One region of the Thiomonas sp. DCM-2 genome, then DNA from elsewhere that is predicted to be linked to it. Evidence: predicted binding sites of a transcription regulator. Region 1 holds the regulator's gene; each other region holds the start of a gene.
What was found. Region 1 encodes HrcA, which represses chaperone genes, less so after heat shock. Its sites were predicted from a motif close to TTAGCACTCNNNNNNNNNGAGTGCTAA; they were not measured.

Region 1 (5,371 bases):
GTGGTCACGGCCACGGCCAGTGCGATGCGCGAGAGCTCGCCGCCGCTGGCCACCTTGCCCAGCGCGCGCAGCTCGGCGCCGGGGTGCGCGGCCACGCGCAGCTCCACGCTTTCCGCGCCGCGCGCGCCCACTGCGTCCAGCGGGGTGAGCGCCACATCGAACCGCCCGCCGGGCATGCCCAGATCCTGCATCGCCGCCTGCACCGCGCCTGCAAGTTGCTGCGCCGCCTTGCGCCGCAGCGCGGTGAGCCGGGCCGCAGCCTGCTGCAACACGGTCTGCGCGGCGTGTTCCGCCTGCTCCAGGGCCGGCAGATCGGCGCTGCGGTCGAGCTGGGCCAGCCGCTCGCGCAGCGCGGCGTGCGCCTGCGGCAGGTCGGCCGGGGGCACGCGGTGCTTGCGCGCCAGACGCATCCAGTCGGCCAGCCGCGCGTCAAGTTCGGCCAGGCGCTGCGGATCGGCCTCGGTCCGTTCGGCCAGACGATGCAGATCGTGGGCGAGTTCGTGCAGGCTGGTGTGCGCGGACTCGATCTGCAGCACCAGCGGCTGCAGGCCGGTGTCCACCTGCGCGGCGCGTTCCAGCGCCTGTTGCGCCTGCGCCAGCAGCGCCAGCGCGCTGAGTTCCTCGCCGTCGAGCGCAGCCTGCGCGGTGGCGAAGTCTTCGAGCAGACTGCTGACATGCGCCAGCCGCTTGTGCTCGGCTTCCAGCGCATCCCACTCGCCCTGCGCGGGGTGCAGGCGGTCGAGTTCGTCGCACTGCCATTGCAGGCGTTCGCGCTCGTCCGCCAGAGCGCCCGCGTCCTGCTGGGCCTGATGCAGCGCCTGCTGCGCCGCGCGCCATTGCGCCCAGGCCTGCGCCACAGTCTGCGCCTGAGGCTGCGCACCGGCGTAGCCGTCGAGCAGGCTGGTGACCACTTCGCGCCGCACCAGGCCCTGATAGGCGTGCTGGCCGTGGATGTCGACCAGCATCTCGCCAGCACGCTTGAGCTGCGCCGCGGTCGCCGGGCTGCCGTTGATGAAGCCGCGCGACTTGCCCTGCGCGTCGATCACGCGGCGCAGCAGCACGCTGTCGCCCTCGACCGCAAAGCCCTGTTCGTCCAGCCAGGCGGCCAATGGCGTGTTCACGCTGAACTCGGCGCTGATCTCGGCGCGCGCCGCACCGCTGCGTACCACGCCGCTGTCGGCGCGCTCACCCAATGCGAGCTTGAGCGCGTCGATCAGAATGGATTTTCCCGCGCCGGTCTCGCCGGTAAGCACGGTAAAGCCCCGGCCAAAGTCGATGTCGAGCTCGGGGACGATGACAACATCGCGCAGGTGCAGGTGGAGCAGCATGGTTCAGGCAGCGCGCAGCAGATCAGGTCTCATCGGGAATCTCGTGCCAATGCAGCTTCTTGCGCAGGGTGGAAAAGTAGCTCCACCCGGGCGGATGCAGGAACACGCAGCGATACGGCGCCTGGCTGATGCGGATGCGGTCGCCGCCGATCAGCTCGGCGTAGCTCTGCATGTCGAAGTTCACGCTCACGTCGCGCGGCGTGACCACCTCGATCACGATCTCCGCCCCGCCCGGCAGCACGATGGGCCGGTTCGACAGGGTGTGCGGCGCAATCGGCACCAGCACCACGCCGTCCACACTGGGATACAGAATCGGGCCGTAGGCCGACAGCGCATACGCCGTGGAGCCGGTGGGCGTGGCCACGATCAACCCGTCGGCGCGCTGCACATACATGAAGCGGCCGTCCACCTCGACCTTCAACTCCACCAGCCCCGAGGCGCCGTTGCGGTTGACCACCACGTCGTTGACCGCAATGGCGTTGAAAATGGACTGGCCGGCCCGCTCGACCGCGCCGCTGAGCATCGCGCGTTCCTCGCGCTCGAACGCCCCCACCAGCAGCCCGTCGATGGCCTCTTCCCAGGCGCTGTCGGCAATGTCGGTCATGAAGCCCAGCCGTCCGGCATTGATGCCCACCAGCGGCACGTTCAAGGGAGCCAGCCGCCGCGCTGCGCCCAGCATGGTGCCGTCACCGCCGAGCACCACAGCCACCCAGCCGCCCTGCGCGGTGCGCTCGGCCAGCTCGCTGCTGCGCAGCACCGGATACGGCAGCTCGGTGTGCTGCGCGGTGAGCTCGCCCACCCAGACCTCCACCCCGGCGCGGGTCAGCCGCGCGGCAATCTCACCCAGCAGGCGCTGCGCCTGCGGCGCCTGATATTTGCCGATCAGCAGAACTTGCTGGAACACGGTGCGGGACATGGAGTTAGCTGGAAGTGCGCGACACGGAAAACCCGCCGCAGCGGCAAATTACAGCACAGCCGCATGATCCGTTACGGAGCGCTGCGCACAGGCCGTGGCATCCCTAAAATTGCGGCATGGACGAACGCTCTCGCCTGCTGCTCAAAACCCTGATCGAGCACTACATCGCCGATGGTCAGCCGGTGGGTTCGCGCACCCTGTCGCGCGCCTGCGGGCTGGAGCTTTCCGCGGCCACCATCCGCAATGTCATGGCCGATCTGGAAGACCTCGGGCTGATCGCCAGCCCGCACACCTCCGCCGGTCGCATTCCCACACCCCGCGGCTACCGGGTGTTCGTGGACGCCATGCTCACCGCGCACCCGCAGGCCCAGGCCGATCTGCTCCAGCACACTTTGCAGCAGCAGATCGACACCGCACCGCCGCAGCAGGTCATGGCGCGGGCGGCGCAGCTCATGTCCAGCCTGTCGCAGTTCGTCGGCGTGGTGCTCGCGCCGCAGCGCAGTGGCGCGTTTCGGCACATCGAGTTTCTGCGCCTCAGCGAGCACCGCATCCTGCTCATCATCGTGAGCCCGGAAGGCGATGTGCAGAACCGCATGCTGCACTGGCCGCAGCCCTTGAGCCAGAGCGAACTCAACACCGCCACCAACTACCTCAACACCCATTTCTCGGGTCTGAGTTTCGAGCAGGTGGCGCAAAAGCTGGGCAGTGAGGTGGAGCATCTGCGCGCAGAACTCGTCGCCCTGATGCAGGCCGGCGTGCAAGCCGGCAGCCAAGCCCTGTCACAGGCGCAGGACCAGGTGGTCATTGCCGGCCAGCAGCAACTTCTGGGCATGGGCGATCTGGCCGGCAACATCGACAAGCTGCGGCAGCTGTTCGATCTGTTCGAGCAGAAGGCCCAGTTGCTCAAGCTCATGGACGCATCAGCCAAGGCCGACGGCGTGCGCATCTACATCGGCGGCGAAAGCGAGGCCGTGCCCTTCGAGGAACTCTCGGTGATCACCGCGCCCTACGCGGCAGACGGCAAGGTGGTCGGCACCCTGGGCGTGATCGGCCCCACCCGCATGGCCTACGACCGCATGATCCAGATCGTCGACATCACCGCCAAGCTGGTGAGCAACGCGCTGAGCCAAAGGTAGCTGACGGCGACCTCGGCCGCCCACCCGCGGCCGCCCACCTTCGGCTACACATTCGGCCCTGCCGGGAAAGCCTCAACGCACCAACAGCACCGGCACCTGGGTCGCAGCCACCACCTTGCTCGCCACCGAGCCCATGACGAAACCCTTGAGCGCCGAATGACCATGCGTGCCCATGAGGAGCAGATCGGGTTGCAGGCGCTGCACCTCGGCGACGATTTGCTGCGCCGGGTCGCCCACCACATGGTGTGACGCGAACGCCAGCCCGGCCTCGCGCAACAGATTTTCAGCAGGAGCCAACGCCTGCGCGCCGCGATCGCGGTAATAGTCGTCGAGCGTGGCCTTGCTCAACTGCGCCCGCGCCAGTGGCGTGCCGATGGGCAGTGCCACCGTGAACAGAGTGATGCGTGGCGTCTCGCGGTACCACCTCACCTGCTGCACCAACACCTGCGCAGCGCGGGCGGTATAGGGCGATCCGTCAACCGGTAGAACGATGTGCATGGAAAAACCTCCCTGACAGGCATGATGCCTGAGAACGCAGCAACGCAAGCACTCGGCCCGTCAAGTTCAGACGAAAAAAAGCCGCCCGAAGGCGGCTTTCAAAACAGGTTGCAAACAGCTTGCGCTGATTAGAAGCTGTGTTTGATGCCCAATGCAAAACCGCTGGACGATTGTCCACCCATCAGGCCGGAGCCAGCAATGGTGGCGTCGCCAACATACTGGTCAACATTGCTCTGGTTGCTGATATGCGCGTAGGAGGTGTACAAGTTGGTGCGCTTGGAAAGAGCATAGGTGTAGCCGATCGCAGCCTGTTTCACAGTGGAGTTGTTCAGGTTGCTGTCTTTGCGCTGTCCGTAGCTGACCAAAACCGCACCCGGACCGACCGGGATCGTACCACCCAACATCCAGATCTTCAGGTTGGGGTTCTGACCACCATTGGTCATCAGAGCGCCATCGCCGAACTTCTCTTGAGCATAGTAAGCCACAACTTTGGCTACGCCAAAGTCATAACCGCCATAAATATTCCACAGCTTGTTCTTGAAGTAGCCGCCCGAGGGAATGATGCCATTGCCGGTTGCGTCGAGCATCAGCGCTTGCGTACCAACTGCACCTGCAGCTGTAAAGTTGTGCTGCAGATACGTTGCACCCGCAGAAATCGGGCCATTGGCATACGTCAGTGCCAAGTTATAGGCACGGCCGTTGGAGTTGTTGCCAGGCTGGCCGCCGAAGCCATAGGCAGCCGTACCTTGGAAACCTGCGAATGTCGGCGTCATGTAGGCCATGACCTGCGACACCCGAACGTAGTCAAGCGAACCTGGGTCCAAGTTGGTGATGGAACCGGTCAGACCCGCACCGAACGGATCGGCGGTAGATGCTGCATTGAAGAACGGGCTGTACATGCGGCCCAGAGCCACGGTTCCGAAGCCACCAGTCAGGCCTACCATGCTGGTACGGCCCATGAAGGTGGATCCGCTGGTGCAATAGCTGCCACCCGCTTGGTTCTGGGCACCTTGGCCAGCACCGGTGTAGGCAGAAGTGTTGTTACCGTTGGCACAGAAGCCGGTTTCCAACTGGAACATGGCCGACAGACCACCGCCCAGATCTTCCTTGCCTTTCAGGCCGATGCGCGAGCCATTTTGAATGCCGGAGCCCAGACGGTTCACGGTGGTGTTGTCGTAAGACAGGTGCTCGACGCCGAGGTCGACGATGCCGTAGAGCTGAACGCTGTCAGCAGCCATGGCTGCACCGCTGAATGCGCCGAACAATGCCAGCGAGAGGAGGGTTTTTTTCATGAGTACATCTCCAGAGATTTGTTGAACAACCTGCCCGGGAGCCGGGCCTGCTTGACACAAAAACTGCTGTGCTTAAGCCGACTCCTGTGGAGGAGCTATTGCTATTTCAGCAAAGATCGAGGCGGAGCGCAAAGCTGGGGGTTAAGAATGATGCGAATGGGGCCGTTCTGTTGGCGCGGCGCAACAGAACGGAACCATCAA
Region 2 (5,371 bases), 940 kb from region 1:
CCGACCACGTCGCGGTCATAGGCCGCAATCTGTTGCGCGGCGACGGCCCGCACCCAGGCCATGCGCGCCTGCGCGGCAAGGCGCAGAACCTCGCTGGCCAGACGCAGGCGCAGCTGCTCCTGCCGCGCCGTGTCGATGCGCGCACGGGTGGGCTGGGTGAGGAGGTCGAGCAGGGCGATGCTCAGGCTGCGGGTGATCTCCACCCCGCCCCCGCCGATGAGCAGACGCTCGAAGCTGAACAAGGGGTTGGTCAGCCGCGCGCCCTGGGTGGACGCGGCGGAATCGACCTGCGCCTGCGCGAGCAATGCCTGCAGCGCCGGGCTGCCGAGCACGGCAATGCGCACGGCGTCGTCGGCGGCGAGCGGCTGGCGCAGCAGCGCGTCGATCTGCGTCTGGGCCTGCTGGCGCTGGGCTTGATCGCGCTGCAGTTGCAGCGGCGCCCCGGTCTGGGGTTGGGTCAGGGCATTGGCCGCCTGCAGCGACTGCCGGGTCTGCAGCGGCGCGCATGCCGCCAGAAAGACCGCTGCAGCCAGAGGGGCGAGCCGCCGTGTTCGCAGGAGCACCTGCGGTCTGGGTGGGTTCCACATGAAAGGACTCCTCATTCGAGCCGCGACAGCGCGCGGCAACACGATGCGCAGCGCCGGGCTTGCGGCCCGCGCTGCAACCGGGAATCAAACGAGGGTCAGGCTCTGGGAGGGCGCTGCAGAGTGCGCGGATCGGCGCTGTGCCAGGCGGTATTGGCCACCTGCGGGCAGGCGTGCTGCGCCACACTTGCCATCAGCAGACTCAGTGCCGGTGGCTGGCCCACAGCAAGATGGCAGATCACGCAGTGCTGGTGGTCGTGGGAGCCGCAATCTGCGGCGGACGGGTCATGGCACGCCATCGTCGTCATGTCCATTGTTGCCATGTCACCCCTGTCACCCATTTGGTGCAGATGCTGCTGCATGGGCTGCGGCGCCACGCGGGCAATGCAATCGCCCGCGGCCATGCTGACCTGCGCCCAGCCGCGCAGGGGCAGCAGCACCAGCAGCAGGATAAGAACGGGACGCAGCAAGGCAGACATGTGAAGGAGTTTAAACGGAGCTCTGGAGTAGGGGCTGTAGGCGAATCGCGCAAGCCCCTGCGGGGTGCGGGGAAAAATGCAGAGCCGTGTGATGGACGCGTCCAAAATCCGCTCAGGCCTTTGGGTTGCATCAATAATGGGGCGGCAGTTCGTCGAACAGGCTGGGTGGGCTGGACGACGGCTCTTCCGTGCGCTGGCGCTGCAACTGGGCCACCTCGCGCATCAAGTGCGCAATCTGGGTCTGCTGCCGGGCCACCAGCCCGTTGAGTGTGTCGAGCAGGTCTTCCGCAAAGCCGAATTTCTCTTCCAGGCGGATCAGACGGGCATCGATTTCAGAATCAGTTGGCGCAGGACGCATGGCGGTGCAAGGGCGAGGGTGAGAGGCGACATTGGAGCAAATTCCCGTCCGCCGTGGTGCGGTCGGTTCGGCGCCTGCGGAGAGCCGATGTTGCCGCCCGACAGCCGGAACTTTCCGGCATTAGCACTCTCTACTTCCGAGTGCTAATATTGAAACAGAACAGGAGATTTCCATCCATGACCCACACTCAGTCTGCCGCACTTGCCCTGCGCCCGGCCCAGGTTGATGGCGCGTTTCCGCTCACCCTGCCCAGCCTGGGCAATCTCGACGCCTACATCAGCGCGGTCAACCGTCTGCCGATGCTCAGCGCCGAGGAAGAGTCGCGCCTGGCGCACAGCTGGCGCGAGCAGGGCGACAAGGACGCTGCCGGAAAGCTGGTGCTCTCGCACCTGCGGCTGGTGGTGTCCACGGCGCGGCAATATCTGGGTTACGGCCTGCCGCATGCCGACCTCATTCAAGAGGGCAATATCGGCCTGATGAAGGCGGTCAAGCGCTTCGATCCGTCGCACGGCGTGCGGCTGGTGAGCTATGCGCTGCACTGGATCAAGGCCGAGATCCACGAATACATCCTGCGCAACTGGCGGCTGGTGAAGGTGGCCACGACCAAATCGCAGCGCAAGCTGTTTTTCAACCTGCGCTCGATGAAGACGGCCAATGCCGGCATGAACGACGCGCAGATCGACGACATGGCCAAGGCCCTGCAGGTCAAGCGCGAAGATGTCATCGAGATGGAAAGCCGCATGGGCGGTGCCGACATCGCGCTCGACCCGACTGTGGAAGACGGCGAAGAGAATTACGCGCCGATTGCCTATCTGGCCGACAGCAGCCAGGAGCCGGTGGCCGTGCTCGAGGCACGCAGCCATGACCGTCTGCAGGTCGAGGGTCTGGAGAGTGCGCTCGAACAGCTCGATGCCCGCAGCCGCGCCATCGTGGAACAGCGCTGGCTGCAGGTGGCCGACGACGGCAGCGGCGGAAAGACCCTGCACGATCTCGCTGCCGAATACGGTGTGTCCGCCGAGCGCATCCGCCAGATCGAAGTGGCGGCGATGAAAAAGATGCGCAAGTCGCTGGCCGCGTTCGCCTGAGAACCCGGTCGTGGTCCGCCAGCAAAGCCCGTCGGTCGACGGGCTTTTTTGTGGGTGATCGGGGCAGTCAGGCGCGCCAGCGGCGCACGGCGCGACGCAGCGCTGCCCATTGGGCCTTGCGCTGCGCCGTGTCGGGCGCGGGTGCATAGCGCCAGCGTTCGAGCTGGATCAGCAGCGTGATCGCGGCCTGCGCCGCGTGGCCCGGCAACGCGGCGTGCTGCGCCGAGAGGTATGCGGCAAGGGCGCGCGGCGCGGTGGAGTCGGTGCTGTCGATTCCCGCCTGCTCCAGCTTGCGCCGCAGCAGGGCGTAGGTCTGCACCCAGGGGTCGGTTCTGCGGCGTTCCAGCGCCAGCAGCGCGCCGAGGAGGGCGGTGGCCACCAGCAGCGCGGCAATCGCCAACGCGGCCAGGGTCGCCATGTCGGGCTGCTGCAGGCCGAGCTTGCGCAGCAGATCCTGCTGGCGGTTGCTGCCGTAGTTCAGCACCCATTGGTTCCAGGCATTGTTCAGCGCGTCCCAGCGGTTGCGCAGTTGCAGCACGAACGCGGCGTCGCGCGGGCCGAGTGCCGCCATGCCGAGCAGCGGCTCGCGTGCGGCCAGTGTGGCGCCGCTGCGGTCGATGCGCGCCGGGTCGACCGCAGCGGTCGGGTCGGCGCGCACCCAACCCGCGCCGGGCAGCCAGTATTCGGCCCAGGCGTGCGCATCGCTTTGCCGCACCACCCAGGTCTTGTCCACCGGGTTGAAACGCCCGCCCTGGTAGCCGGTGACAATGCGCGCCGGATTGCCGGCTGCGCGCATCACCACGACGAAGGCCTGGGCGTAGTGCTCGCAAAACCCCGCGCGGCGGTCGAACAGAAACTGGTCCACGCCGTCGCGCTTGCCGTAGGTGCCGGGATCGAGGGTGTAGCGAAACGGCTGGTTGCGGAACATGGACAGCAGCGCCTGCGCGACAAAGCGCCCGTCCTGCCCGGCGGCGCGGGCCTGGGCTGCGAGTTGCTCGCCCAGCGCGACGCTGCGCGGATCGAATCCGGCGGGCAGGGCCAGATCGGCGCGCAGGCCAGAGTTGATGCGCGTGGGGCCATAGCGGAACTGCGGCGACGATTCCACCGTGTAGCGCGCCAGATGATCGAGTGGCCGTCCGGTGACCAGTTGCAGATCGGGCAGCCACTGCACCAGATAGCCGTCGATCTTGGGGGCGGCCAGCGGCGCGTCGAGGGCGAAGACGAAAGTCTGCTGCGTGGGCTGCAGGGTGACGGTGTAGCGCACCGGCTGGCCGGTGAGGTGTAGATCGGCGGGCGGGGTGAGGGTGGCGCGGTCGCGCGCGCGCGGGTCGGGCAGCCAGACACCGTCGTCAAAGCGGCTGAGCACCGGGCCGCGCCAGTACAGCAGCCGGTCGGGCGGGCGCGGCCCGTCGAACACCACGCGGAAGGCCACCGAGTCGTCGCGCGCCAGTTGCGCGATCTGCCCCGGCGACATGCTGGCCGACAGACCGGTGATCGCCTGCGCACTGCTTTGCGGCAGCGCCCACAGCGGCGCGGCAAAGCGCGGGAACACCATGAACAGCGCAATCATCGCCGGGGTGCCCAGCGCCATCATCTTCAGCGCGGTCAGCAAGGGCTGGCGCAGTGGCGGGCGCCCGGCAGGCAGGTTGGCGTTGACCAGCGCAGCGAGCATCCCCCAGGTCGCCAGCACCATGACCAGCGCGGTGCCGAGCGACTGCGAGAACAGAAAATTGGCAGCGATGGTGAAAAAGCCGAGAAAGAACAGCACATGCGCATCGCGCCGCGAGCGCATTTCCAGCGACTTCAGGCCCAGCAGCACGCACAGCAGGGCGACCCCGGCGTCGCGCCCGAGCACGGTGTGAAACTCCCACAGGGTGAGCGCGGCGCAGAAGAACAGAATCACCGCGAGCACCCAGCGCCTTGGCAGCGGTGCGCTGCGCCAGGCCAGCACCGCGCGCCACGCGAGCAGCGCCACGACCAGGCCGCTGGTCCACAGCGGCAGATGCAGGAACAGCGGCAGCATCAGCAGCAGCGAGACCGCGAGCAGGAACAGGGTGTCGCGGGCGTCGCGCGGCAGTGCGTCGATGCGCTGGCCCAGACGGGCCAGCAGCGCGCTGTGTGGTGGGAACGACGTGTTCATGTTCGGCTGCCCGCGCGCAGGGGGCCGGGGTGCAGCGCCAGCAGCCGCAGGCAGCGCTGGCGGTGCGCCGCGCCAGTGGCCGGGGCGATGCGCTGGCTGCCCAGCATCAGGCCGTAGGGCAGTCCGGCGCGGTCGGAGGCCAGCACCCAGGCGCACAGCCGGGACAGCCGCGCCTCGGTGTCGAGTGCGGCAGGCAGCGCGGCAAAGTCCAGCCACAGTTCGGCCTGCGCTTGCGGCTGCGCGGTGTCGCGGCTGACCAGTTCATCGCTGCGGGCAAACTTTTTCCACAGCACATGGCGTGGCGAATCGCCGTGGCGGTAGGGGCGCACGCCGTCGGTCTCGCTGCCGCCGCGCGCCAGCAGCAGGCCGCTGCCGGGGGTGGGGCGAGCAGGCGGCAGCGGTGGCGCCGGGTGTTCGACCGCAGGCAGCACCAGCAGCTCGCCCTGCGGCCGCCAGCGGCTCCAGGCGGTCCAGACGCCCAGCGGGTAGTTGCTCTCGACGGTCAGCAGCGGCCAGGGCAACAGGCCGCGCTGTGCCGGCGTCCAGCTCAGCTCGATCAGCGTCTGCTGATCGCGCGGGCAGTCGGTGTAGGTCCAGGGTAGCGGCTGGGCCGCTGCCTTGGCGCGCCTGCCGTGTTTGCCTGCAGGTTCGGTCGGGCGAGGCAGCGTGCCGTCGGGACGTAGCGCCAACCCCCAGCGGTCGCGGCTGCAGCCTTGCAGCAGCAG
Region 3 (5,371 bases), 550 kb from region 1:
GCATTGCGTCGCTCATCGCGACGTTCTGCTTGGTCAGCGACGATTGCACCAGCAACACGGCGAGCGAGAAGATCAGCCCGATGACCAGAGCGACCATCAGTTCGATCAGGCTCAGGCCACGCTGCCTCGCGGCCACTGGCCTCGGAGTCGGCCTGCGCGGGGATGCGATGCGGGAGCGATTCATGGCGATGTCGGCGAGAGCAATCCCACCTGATAGTTGAAGATCTGCGTGCGCGTGCCGCCGCCGCCCCGACCCGCCTGCCACTGGATGGTCATCTGCACGCCGCAGGTCGGCGCCGTGGGGACGCTGACATTGCACGGATTGCCGTCCGCACCAGCCTGGGTCGTGATCTTCACAGAGGCATTTGGCAGATACATCGACTGCCCCGGGGTGAACATGCTGGCGAGCATGGGCTGCAGCGCTGGTGGCGCCGCAGCGGCGTAGTTACCTGGCGTGTAAGTCGCAGTGGCGCCCGCGCCGATCTGCGAAATCACCTGCGGGCTGGCCTGCAGCGTAGCCCAGAGTTGGTTGCCCCAGGCCGCCGTGTCGAGCGCTTCCTCGTTAGCGGTCTGCGCCGGAACCGTCAGGCCGTAAAGTGAGGCGATGCTGAGCATGCCCAGCCCGAATATGACGATGGCTACGAGCACGCTGATCAGTGACAGACCCGATTGTTGGGGCGGCGAAGACGTTGCGATGCGGTTCATGATGCGGTGTTGCTGCTGAGAATGACGCTGCCAGAACTGAGCAGTTGCATCGTCCAGGTCTGCCCCTGCTTGGCAGTGACCGTAATCACCGGCGCAGCGGCGTTGCCGATGCCGTCGGTAATGAAACCCTGGGTGTCGAACACCAGCTTGCCGGTGGTGGGAGCCTGCTGGATTGCACAGCTCACGCCGGGGTAGCGCGCGGCGAATTGCGCCGGAGTCAGCGAGTGCGCAGAGATTGGCTGCCCGCCGACTCGCGTGGTCCAGGTGCACGCATTGGCGGCGATGCCGGTGAGGTCGATCTCGACCGCTTGCTGTGTCGTCACCGCCTGATTGCGCGCCCAGGCCACGTCCTGGGGGAATTTGTTGACCAGCATCGAGGTCTTGCCGGAATCGACCATGTCGATCAGGTTGGGCACGACCATCACGCCGAGCAGGGCGGCAATGGCGATGGTCACCAGCATTTCGACGAGGGTGAAACCTAGCTGGCGGGGGCTTGCGGTGCGCATCTCAGCAGTCCCCGGACTGGTCGCGCGCCCAGCAGGTGTTGGGGCTGGGCAATGTCCAGCCGGATGGGGGATTTGCGGTTGCCTTGGCGCCGTCCTGATTGATCGTGAATGTCAGTGCTGTTCCACCGTTCATCAGGCTAGGGTCCTTTGCTTGCGCTTGCAACGTGAAAGTTGTCGACGTCACGGTTGGGCAAGTGAAATTGAAGTACTTGCCGACCGGAGGATTGGCGCAAGGGTAGGGATCAGGATTATTCCCGGCGGTCACATCCTGATAGGTTCGGTTATCTTGGTAATACTGCTGCATCGCCACGCTCATGCTCGACAGCCCGGAGAACGCCTCGGTCAGCTTGCTGCGGGCCACATAGGCGGTGTAGGCAGGAATCGCAATCGCCGACAGGATGGCGATGATCGCCACCACGATCATCAACTCGATCAGGGTGAACCCCCGGTGGGTTTTGCGGTCGACAGGAAACGGGCTTGACATGGGCAGACTCTCCTTGGGCGCATTCTGTTGGACGCACAGAGGGCGGTGGGTGGCTTTGCCGACGAACGGTCGAATTTCGCCGATGAACGGCAAACTGTTTCGATTGGTTGCATTTGTGCGAATGAAAGCGTTGCGGCCGCGCAGCGCATGCGCCCTGTCTGACCGTTGTGTGTGGTTTGTTTGCCGCCCTTGAAACGCGGAAGTCCGTCCCTATAATTAGCACTCGTTGAAGGTGAGTGCTAACAGTGGCGTCAAAGCGCTGTCATGCAAGCAGCTTCAAAATGGGTTTCTGGCCGTCTGGTTTGGGCTGTGTCCAGCGGGCGGCCTGTCAATTGGCACCGAGCGGGTGCCCAGTTTTTTACAAACTTCAGGAGATTTGCATGAAATTGCGTCCTCTGCATGACCGTGTCGTGGTCAAGCGCATCGAACAAGAAACCACCACGGCTTCCGGCATCGTGATTCCGGGCAGCGCGGCGGAAAAGCCGGATCAGGGTGAAGTGCTGGCCGTGGGTCCGGGCAAGCATGACGACCAAGGCAAGCTGGTTGCCATGGCGGTGAAGGTGGGCGACCGTGTGCTGTTCGGCAAGTACGCCGGTCAGACCGTCAAGGTGGACGGCGACGAGCTGATGGTGATGCGTGAAGACGACCTGATGGCCGTCATCGAAAAATAATGGTCCAGCCGGCGGATGACGCTGCCCCACGGCACTGCGCATCCGCGCTGAACTCTGCTTCAACTGCTATTTACGGAGAATTTCAATGGCTGCAAAAGACGTGATTTTTGGTGCGGACGCGCGCGTTCGCATGGTGGAAGGCGTGAACATTCTCGCCAATGCTGTGAAGACCACCCTGGGCCCCAAGGGCCGCAATGTGGTGCTCGAGCGCTCGTTCGGCGCCCCCACCGTGACCAAGGACGGTGTGTCCGTGGCCAAGGAAATCGAGCTCAAGGACAAGCTGCAGAACATGGGCGCGCAGATGGTCAAGGAAGTGGCTTCCAAGACCTCCGACAACGCCGGTGACGGCACCACTACCGCTACCGTGCTGGCCCAGGCCATCGTGCGCGAAGGCATGAAGTATGTGGCCGCCGGCATGAACCCGATGGACCTCAAGCGCGGCATCGACAAGTCGGTCGCCGCCCTGGTCGAGGAGTTGAAGAAAGCGTCCAAGCCCTGCTCCAGCTCCAAGGAAATTGCGCAGGTTGGTTCCATCTCGGCCAACAGCGACGCGAATGTCGGCCAGATCATCGCCGAGGCGATGGACAAGGTGGGCAAGGAAGGCGTGATCACCGTTGAAGACGGCAAGAGCCTGGAGAACGAACTCGACATCGTCGAGGGCATGCAGTTCGACCGTGGCTATCTGTCACCCTATTTCATCAACAACCAGGACAAGCAGGTTGCCGTGCTGGAGAACCCGTTCGTGCTGCTGCACGACAAGAAGATCTCCAACATCCGCGACCTGCTGCCCGCGCTGGAGCAAGTGGCCAAGGCCAGCCGTCCGCTGCTGATCATCGCCGAGGACGTGGACGGCGAAGCGCTGGCCACCCTGGTGGTCAACAGCATCCGCGGCATCCTCAAGACCGTGGCCGTCAAGGCGCCGGGCTTCGGTGACCGTCGCAAGGCCATGCTGGAAGACATCGCCATCCTGACCGGCGGCAAGGTCATCGCCGAAGAAGTTGGCCTGTCGCTGGAGAAGGTCACGCTGGCCGATCTGGGCCAGGCCAAGCGCATCGAAGTGGGCAAGGAAAACACCATCGTCATCGACGGCGCGGGTGTGGCTGCCGACATCGAGGCGCGCGTCAAGCAGATCCGCATCCAGATCGAGGAAGCCACCTCCGACTACGACCGCGAAAAGCTGCAGGAGCGCGTGGCCAAGCTGGCTGGCGGTGTGGCCGTCATCAAGGTCGGTGCCGCCACCGAAGTCGAGATGAAGGAGAAGAAGGCCCGCGTCGAAGACGCCCTGCACGCCACCCGTGCTGCGGTGGAAGAAGGCATCGTGGCCGGTGGTGGCGTGGCGCTGCTGCGCGCCCGTCAGGCTGTTGGCGAGATCAAGGGCGACAACCACGATCAGGACGCCGGTATCAAGATCGTGCTGCGCGCCATCGAGCAACCGCTGCGTGAAATCGTTGCCAACGCCGGTGGCGAACCCAGCGTGGTGATCAACAAGGTGCTCGAAGGCAAGGGCAACTTCGGTTTCAACGCCGCCAACGACACCTACGGCGACATGCTGGAGATGGGCATTCTCGACCCGACCAAGGTCACCCGCACCGCGCTGCAGAACGCCGCATCGGTTGCCGGCCTGATGCTCACCACCGAGTGCATGGTGGCCGAGGCGCCGAAGGAAGAAGCCGCACCCGCCATGCCCGGCGGCGGTGGCATGGGCGGCATGGGCATGGACATGTAAGTCCAGACCCGACGTCTGTCGCTTCATGGGCCCGTCTGCTCTGGCAGATCGGGTCTTCACAAGGCCTGCCATCCGCAAGGGTGGCAGGCCTTTTTGTGTGGGCCGTAGCTGTCACCGCGCCGACTACAAGCCTTGCTAATATCGCCCTCATTTGCAACTGGGGGGCAAAATGTCACGGTTTTGTACGCAATGCGGAGCAGAAAACAAGGACGAGGCAAAGTTCTGCAGACAGTGTGGAGCGCCCATGCCCAGATCGGCCGAACCAGCGCGGGCTGGCACCGAGCCCGACCAAACCCCGCTGCAACCGCCGCCCGCACCGAGTGCACCTGACCCCGATGGGGCCGCTGCCGCGCAGCAGCAGGCCCAGGCCCGGCGCCTGGCCGATGAAGCGGCCGCCCAGGCGCAGGCCGAGGAGGTGGCTCTGGCAGCCGCTGCCGCACAACAGGCTGCAAGGCAGGCCACGGAGCGGGCAGCCCAGCAGGCTGCGCCAGAGGCAGCCCAGAAAGTTGCACAGCAGGCAGCACAACAGGCTGCACAGCAGGCCGAGATCGCGGCACGGCAGCAGCGCGAGGAAGAGCGGCGTGCGGCCACCGCCCGGATGGAGGCCGAAATCCAGGCCAAGGCACGGGCGGCAGAGGCCGCGCTGTTCGCTCAGGCGCAGCCGCGGCCCGGCGCGGCGCAGCAGGCATCGGTCCCTGCCAAGGGCAGCAACGCGGTGATGATCGGCGGCATCGCCACCGTGGTCATCGCGCTGCTGTTGATCGGCGGCGGCAGCCTCTGGTGGTCTCGCACCCATTCGCAGCAAGCGCAGTCCGGCGTGCCGCTTGCCAGCGGCAGCGCCGCGTCTGCTGTGGCGCAACCCACACCTGCGGCTGCCCCGCCCGCGTCGGCATCGGTCGCGCGGGCTGCTTCGGCCGCAAACGCCGCGCCGGTGCATGCCGCCTCGGTGGCCCAGGCCGCGCCCGCAGTGACGCCGATCGAGCCGCCGCGCACTGAACCGAAGCAGCCGGTCTCCGCGCAAGCCCCGGCCAAGTCGCAGCCCGAAACCTTCAAGCCGGTGGCTCCACGCATTGAGCACGCCAGGCCCAAGTCGGTGCCTATCCACACGCCTGCGCCTCAGGAGGCGCCTGCATCCGCGCAGGCGCCGCAACCTGCGCCCGTGCCTGCACCCGCGCCCGCGCCGCAGCCAGCGCCCGTTGCCCCCGCCCGGCCTTCGGGACGGCTGGAGGTCTTGCGTGCGGGGCTGGCCGCCTGCGAGCAGAAGGGCAATTTTTTCACC

Region 2: the regulator HrcA is predicted to act here: its motif matches at 1,542-1,568, upstream of rpoH (RNA polymerase sigma factor RpoH).
Region 3: the regulator HrcA is predicted to act here: its motif matches at 1,912-1,938, upstream of AC1ZQA_RS03855 (co-chaperone GroES).

Annotation. Positions count from the first base shown of each region.
Region 1 is NZ_CM165962.1:241,916-247,286, reverse strand. Features, by position in the region: gene recN (DNA repair protein RecN) at 1-1,328, opposite strand, end outside; gene AC1ZQA_RS01200 (NAD kinase) at 1,351-2,244, opposite strand; gene hrcA (heat-inducible transcriptional repressor HrcA) at 2,361-3,380, shown strand; gene AC1ZQA_RS01190 (universal stress protein) at 3,453-3,878, opposite strand; gene AC1ZQA_RS01185 (porin) at 4,007-5,170, opposite strand.
Region 2 is NZ_CM165962.1:2,611,617-2,616,987, reverse strand. Features, by position in the region: gene AC1ZQA_RS12670 (TolC family protein) at 1-587, opposite strand, end outside; gene AC1ZQA_RS12665 (hypothetical protein) at 683-1,063, opposite strand; gene AC1ZQA_RS12660 (SlyX family protein) at 1,194-1,421, opposite strand; gene rpoH (RNA polymerase sigma factor RpoH) at 1,598-2,506, shown strand; gene AC1ZQA_RS12650 (transglutaminase TgpA family protein) at 2,574-4,646, opposite strand; gene AC1ZQA_RS12645 (DUF58 domain-containing protein) at 4,643-5,371, opposite strand, start outside.
Region 3 is NZ_CM165962.1:792,871-798,241, forward strand. Features, by position in the region: gene AC1ZQA_RS03835 (PilW family protein) at 1-184, opposite strand, end outside; gene AC1ZQA_RS03840 (type IV pilus modification PilV family protein) at 181-705, opposite strand; gene AC1ZQA_RS03845 (pilus assembly FimT family protein) at 702-1,211, opposite strand; gene AC1ZQA_RS03850 (type IV pilin protein) at 1,213-1,695, opposite strand; gene AC1ZQA_RS03855 (co-chaperone GroES) at 2,076-2,366, shown strand; gene groL (chaperonin GroEL) at 2,452-4,092, shown strand; gene AC1ZQA_RS03865 (zinc ribbon domain-containing protein) at 4,262-5,371, shown strand, end outside.